Regions from separate parts of the Streptomyces sp. NPDC032126 genome, predicted to be linked through region 1. Evidence: riboswitches for the same ligand, from Rfam matches in the RefSeq annotation. Region 1 holds a riboswitch; the other holds the start of a gene.
The links. A riboswitch is a leader RNA that binds a small molecule or an ion and turns the genes downstream of it on or off. The one in region 1 is predicted to bind cobalamin.

Region 1 (3,399 bases):
GCCCTGGTCTTCGTCCTCACCATGGACAAGACCGTCGCGATCAACTTCCAGCTGCTGGGCGGCATCTGGATCCTGCAGACCTTCCCGTCCCTGGTGGGCGGCCTGTTCACCCGCTGGTTCCACCGCTGGGCCCTGCTCGCCGGCTGGGCGGTCGGCATGATCTACGGCACGGTCGCCGCGTACGGGGTGGCGTCCCCGACGCAGAAGCACTTCGGCGGCTCGTCGAAGGAGATCCCGGGCATCGGCGAGATCGGCTACATCGGTCTGACGGCGTTCGTCCTGAACCTGACGGTGACGGTGGTCCTCACGCTCGTCCTGAAGGCGGCGAAGGCCCCGGAGGGCGTGGACGAGACCAGCCCCGAGGACTACACGGCGGACGCGGGGGACCCCGGCGTCCAGGCGGAGCTGCCGCCCGCCACGGCGGGGGCCGCCCACTGAGGATCACGGCGATCAGCGGGCCGTCGGCATGTCCGGCGGCCCGTCGGCGTTCTACCGGTCGTGCACCCTCACCCGCGTCGTGCACACTCACCCGCATGGACATCGTCATCCGGACAGCGGACCCGGCCGAGTACGAAGCCCTCGGCGAGATCATCGCCCAGGCCTACCTCCAGGACGGCCTCCTCGCCTTCGGCGACAGCGACTGGTACCTCGGCGAGCTCAGGGACGTGGCCAAGCGGGCGTCGGCCGCCGACGTACTGGTCGCGGTCCAGGGCGAGGACATCCTCGGCGGCGTCACCTACGTCCCCTCCCCGGGCCCCATGGCCGACCTCGCCCGCGCGGGAGAGGCCGAGATCCGCATGCTGGCCGTCGGCGGCGCGGCGCGCGGCAGAGGCGCCGGAGAAGCCCTCGTACGCGCCTGCGTCGACCGGGCCAGAGCCACGGACGGCTGCACGGGAATCGTCCTGTCGACCCAGCCGACGATGCACAGCGCCCACCGCATCTACGAACGCCTCGGCTTCGTCCGTGTCCCCGAGCGCGACTGGCACCCGATCCCGGAGGACCCCGACTTCACTCTCCTCACCTATCAGTTGACGCTCTGAAACCGGCGCGGCCACAACATCTGGGGGTGCTACCCGGACCCGGCACAAGATGTATGCTCATGCTCGCTGTCGCCGCAGGGGAATCCGGTGCGAATCCGGAACTGTCCCGCAACGGTGTACCGGTGCGCGTCCGCGCGCCGGAGTCAGTCCGAGGACCTGCCGACAGCACGCCCGTACCGTCCCGGTCCGGGTGTCCTGACGTCCGGGCCTCGCGGAGTGGGCCGGTGGACGCGACGCCGCGTGCGCTCGTGTGCCGCCCCCTGCCCTCCCCCTGGCCCCCCTGCCGAGCGAGGGAGAGCCTCCACGTGACCATCGCGCCAGCCGATCCGGCCTCAGCCACCCAGCTGGACACCGACGGTCCCGGTACCGCCCTTCTGCGGACCCTGACCGAGCTGACCGCCGACCTCCCCGACGCCGACCCCGGCCGGGTCGCCGCCGCCGCGCTGCGCGGCCGCTCCGCGCGGGCGGACGAGTCGGAACTGCGCGAGCTGGCCACGGAGGCGGCCGCGGGCCTCATCTCCGAGGACCCCGCCTACAGCAGGCTGGCCGCCCGGCTCCTCACCATCGGCATCGCCGCCGAGGCCGCCTCGCAAGGCGTCACGTCCTTCACCGAGTCGGTCGCCGTCGGCCACCGCGAGGGCCTGGTCGCCGACCGCACCGCCGACTTCGTACGACAGCACGCGGCCCGTCTGGACGCGCTGATCGACCCGGCCGCCGACGACCGCTTCGGCTACTTCGGGCTGCGCACCCTGCACAGCCGCTACCTCCTGCGCCACCCCCTCACCCGCAAGGTCGTGGAGACGCCCCAGCACTTCCTGCTGCGGGTGGCGAGCGGCCTCGCCGAGGACGACACGACCCGCTCCGTCGACGAAGTCGCCGCGCTCTACGGGCTCATGAGCCGCCTCGACTACCTGCCGTCCTCCCCCACGCTGTTCAACTCCGGCACCCGGCACCCCCAGATGTCGTCCTGCTACCTCCTCGACTCCCCGCTGGACGAGCTGGACTCCATCTACGACCGCTACCACCAGGTCGCCCGCCTCTCCAAGCACGCCGGCGGCATCGGACTGTCGTACTCCCGGATCCGCAGCCGCGGTTCGCTGATCCGCGGCACCAACGGCCACTCCAACGGCATCGTCCCGTTCCTGAAGACCCTGGACGCCTCGGTGGCCGCGGTGAACCAGGGCGGCCGGCGCAAGGGCGCGGCCGCGGTCTACCTGGAGACCTGGCACTCCGACATCGAGGAGTTCCTGGAGCTGCGCGACAACACCGGTGAGGACGCCCGCCGTACGCACAACCTGAACCTCGCGCACTGGATCCCGGACGAGTTCATGCGCCGGGTCAACGCCGACGAGCAGTGGAGCCTGTTCTCCCCCTCCGACGTGCCCGAGCTGGTCGACCTGTGGGGCGAGGAGTTCGACGCGGCCTACCGCAAGGCGGAGGCGGCCGGTCTCGCCAAGAAGACCATCCCGGCCCGTGACCTCTACGGCCGCATGATGCGCACCCTCGCGCAGACCGGCAACGGCTGGATGACCTTCAAGGACGCCGCCAACCGCACCGCCAACCAGACGGCCCTGCCCGGCCATGTCGTCCACTCCTCGAACCTCTGCACGGAGATCCTGGAGGTCACGGACGACGGCGAGACGGCGGTCTGCAACCTGGGCTCGGTCAACCTCGGCGCCTTCGTCGTCGACGGCGACATCGACTGGGAGCGGCTCGACGAGACGGTCCGCACCGCCGTGACCTTCCTCGACCGGGTGGTCGACATCAACTTCTACCCGACCGAGCAGGCGGGCCGGTCCAACGCCAAGTGGCGCCCGGTCGGACTCGGCGCGATGGGTCTGCAGGACGTCTTCTTCAAGCTGCGCCTGCCCTTCGACTCGGCCGAGGCCAAGGCGCTCTCGACGCGGATCGCGGAGCGGATCATGCTCGCCGCGTACGAGGCGTCCGCCGACCTCGCCGAGCGCAGCGGCCCGCTCCCGGCCTGGGAGAAGACGCGTACGGCCCAGGGTGTCCTGCACCCCGACCACTACGACGTCGAGCTGACCTGGCCGGAGCGCTGGGCGGCCCTGCGCGCCCGGATCGCCGGCACCGGCCTGCGCAACTCCCTGCTGCTCGCCATCGCCCCGACCGCCACCATCGCCTCGATCGCCGGCGTCTACGAGTGCATCGAGCCGCAGGTCTCCAACCTGTTCAAGCGCGAGACGCTGTCCGGCGAGTTCCTCCAGGTCAACTCGTACCTGGTGCAGGACCTCAAGGACCTCGGCGTGTGGGACGCCCGCACCCGGGAGGCGCTGCGCGACTCCAACGGCTCGGTGCAGGACTTCGCGTGGATCCCGGAGGAGGTCCGGGCGCTGTACCG
Region 2 (3,399 bases), on a different contig from region 1:
GGCCCCGGAAGGGGGACGGGCGCAAGGCGGGGTCCAGGCCCAGGAGGTGGGCGGCGGGGATGAGGTAGGCGGTGGTCGCGCCGGCGCCGGTCTCCGCGGCCACCGTCATGCCGGCCACCCCGCCCTGGTCGGTGTCCCACACGGGGCTGCCGCTGAAGCCCTGGCCGATGGGCGGGCCGCCGGGCAGCGGACGGGCCTCCATCGAGGTCCAGCCCTTGCCGACGGGGGCCCGCAATCGGCCGTCGACCCACACCCCGTGGTCGTCGGTGCGCCGCGGGAAGCCGAGGACGCGGAAGGCGTGGTCCCAGACCGCGGCGGAGCCGGCGAAGCGGACCGGGGCGGTGCCGGGGACCGGCTCGGCCAGGGTGAGCAGAGCGATGTCGCCGCCGCCGTCGGGGGTGACCGGCACCCAGTGGGTGACCGCGGCCCGCAGCCGGGCGGAGGGTCGCGTCAACAGGGGGAAGTCGAGGGTGACGGGGTCGGCGGGCGGCGTCGCGGCCGTCTCGTCCGTGCCCAGCGCGCCGGCCACCACGTGCGCGCAGGTGCACAGGGTGCGGTCCGCGACGAGGAAGCCGCTGCCGGTGACCCGGCCGTCCCGGCTCCACAGGCGGGCGATGGCCCGTGGGAGGTCGTCGTCAGGAGGTGCCGTCGGCATCGCGCTGCCCCGGAACCGTCGCCTCGTCCGGACCCGGCCAGTGCATGCTCACGGTGAAGTGCGCCTCCGTCGTGCCCTTCGCGACCACGACGCCCGCCTCGGCGCTGAGCGTGATGCCGAACTCGACGGTCACCGAGCCGGGCGGTCTCGGCAGGGTCCGTGCCCCGTCGAGGACCGCGCCGAGGGCGGGGCGCACCCGGGCGAGGGCCTGCTGGAGGGTCTCGGCCGCGCCGGCCACCACGCCCCCTCGGGAGACGCGCTGGACGCCGGACGGGCCCTCTCCGGTGACCTCCAGAAGGACGATGTGCCCGTCGTCCAGCAGCATTTCACCCACGTACGCCACGTCGTGCCCCTCTCGCACCTGTCACACCCCGTATGAGGGTGTACGCGCCATTGCAGGTGCTCCTGTTCCGCGCGCGCAACCGGATGCGGGCGAGGACCGCCAACACGAGGGGAATTCACCGGGACGCCGTCCGGGTGTGCCGTCCGCCGTGGTAGGGGTGTGGGCTTGTGCACACTCCCCCTGCGCAGGTCAAAGGCAAGTTGACGGCCCTTCCGGGCCCGTGGTGGACTGCCGGGGCCATGTACGGCGGCAGAAGAGGAAGCCGGTGCGAATCCGGCGCGGTCCCGCCACTGTCACCGGGGTAGGAACCCCCGGGAGCCAGGAACTCTCGCCGCCGGTCTCGTCGAACCAGGGCGTGGACACCCTGAGTGAGGACATATCGCCATGCTCGGTGGGCCGTTGACACAGGCTCTGAGGTACTCCGCCGGATCGCTGTCCGACTCCGCGGCCGGCTGAGCCGATGGGTGCCGATCGCGTCTTCGCGTACGGCGCCGCCGCCGGCCTCCTCGGTGACCAGCTGCTCGGCGATCCCCGCCGGGGGCATCCGGTCGCCGCGTTCGGCCGGGCGGCCGCGGCCGTGGAGCGGGTGCTGTGGCGCGACCACCGCGGCTGGGGCGCCCTGCACACCGCCGTGTGCGCCGGTGGCGCCGTCGCCCTGGGTGCCGTCGCCGCGCGCTCCGTACGCCCCTCCGCCGCCGCGTCCGTCGCGCTGACCGCCGCCGCCACCTGGGCGGTCGTGGGCGGTACGTCGCTCGCGCGCGAGGCGCGGGCCGTCGGGCGCGCCCTGGAGGCGGGGGACGTGGCGGCGGCCCGGGCCCGGCTGCCGCATCTGTGCGGGCGGGATCCGCAGGCGCTGGACGCCGACGGGATCGCCCGGGCGGTCGTGGAGTCGGTCGCCGAGAACACCTCCGACGCCGTCGTGGGCGCCCTGGTGTGGGGAGCCGTCGGCGGGGTGCCGGGGCTGCTCGGGTTCCGGGCCGTCAACACGCTCGACGCCATGGTCGGCCACAAGTCGCCCCGCTACCGGCGGTTCGGGTGGGCGTCCGCGCGCCTCGACGACCTCGCCGGATGGCCGGGGGCGCGGCTGACCGCCGTACTCGCCGCCGTGGCCGGGGACGATCCGCGCGGGGCTGTACGGGCGTGGCGGGCGGACGCGGACCGGCATCCGAGCCCCAACGCCGGTCCTGTCGAGGCCTCGTTCGCGGGGGCGCTCGGGGTGCGGCTGGGCGGGACCCTGTCGTACGGCGGGCGGGTGGAGCACCGGCCCGTGCTCAACGGGGAGGCGGGGCGCGCCGTGCGGGTGCCGGACATCGAGCGGGCCGTGCGGCTGTCCCGGCGCGTCGGACTGCTCGCGCTCGGCGCCACCGTCGCCGCGCGCCTGATCGTGAAGGGACGTGGGAAGTGAGCGGGGGTCTTCTCGTCGCCGGCACCACCTCCGACGCAGGCAAGAGCGTCGTGACGGCGGGGATCTGCCGGTGGCTGGTCCGGCAGGGGGTCAAGGTCGCGCCCTTCAAGGCGCAGAACATGTCCCTCAACTCCTTTGTGACGCGGGAGGGTGCGGAGATCGGGCGGGCGCAGGCCATGCAGGCCCAGGCGTGCCGGGTCGAGCCGACGGCGCTGATGAATCCCGTGCTTCTCAAGCCGGGTGGTGAGCAGAGCAGCCAGGTGGTGCTGCTGGGCAAGCCGGTGGGTGAGCTCAGTGCGCGCGGCTACCACGGCGGGCGTCAGCAGAAGCTGCTCGGGACCGTGCTGGAGTGCCTCGCCGAGTTGCGGGGCACGTATGACGCGGTGATCTGTGAGGGGGCGGGCTCGCCGGCCGAGATCAATCTGCGGCGGACCGACATCGTCAACATGGGGATCGCCCGCAACGCCGGGCTTCCGGTGCTGGTGGTCGGTGACATCGATCGCGGTGGGGTCTTCGCCTCCTTCTTCGGGACGGTGGCGCTGCTGTCGCCCGAGGACCAGGCGCTGGTCGCCGGGTTCCTCGTCAACAAGTTCCGGGGGGACGTCTCCCTCCTCGAACCCGGGCTCGACATGCTGCACGGGCTCACCGGGCGGTCCACGTACGGCGTGCTGCCGTTTCGGCACGGGCTCGGGATCGACGAGGAGGACGGGCTGCGGGTGTCGTTGCGCGGGACCGTGCGGGAGTCGAACACCGCCCCGCCCGTCGGCGAGGACGTGCTGCGGGTCGCCGTCTGCGCGATCCCCCTGATGTCCAACTTCACCGACGTGGACGCGCTCGCCGCCGAACCTGGCGTGGTGGTGCGGTTCGTGGACCGGCCGGAGGAGCTGGCCGACGCGGACCTCGTGGTGATTCCGGGGACGCGCGGGACGGTCCGGGCGCTGGAGTGGCTGCGGGAGCGGGGGTTGGCCGCCGCGCTCGTCAGAAGGGCTGCGGAAG

Region 2: another riboswitch for cobalamin. It lies ahead of ACZ5NW_RS08825 (cobalamin biosynthesis protein); the one in region 1 lies ahead of ACZ5NW_RS17250 (ribonucleoside-diphosphate reductase subunit alpha).

The regions. Positions count from the first base shown of each region.
Region 1 covers NZ_JBVIMA010000004.1:194,034-197,432, reverse strand. Annotated here, with positions in the region: gene mctP (monocarboxylate uptake permease MctP) at 1-438, shown strand, start outside; gene ACZ5NW_RS17255 (GNAT family N-acetyltransferase) at 534-1,040, shown strand; cobalamin riboswitch at 1,094-1,218, shown strand; gene ACZ5NW_RS17250 (ribonucleoside-diphosphate reductase subunit alpha) at 1,346-3,399, shown strand, end outside.
Region 2 covers NZ_JBVIMA010000002.1:67,909-71,307, forward strand. Annotated here, with positions in the region: gene ACZ5NW_RS08815 (nSTAND1 domain-containing NTPase) at 1-655, opposite strand, end outside; gene ACZ5NW_RS08820 (CU044_2847 family protein) at 636-998, opposite strand; cobalamin riboswitch at 1,206-1,345, shown strand; gene ACZ5NW_RS08825 (cobalamin biosynthesis protein) at 1,459-2,403, shown strand; gene ACZ5NW_RS08830 (cobyric acid synthase) at 2,400-3,399, shown strand, end outside.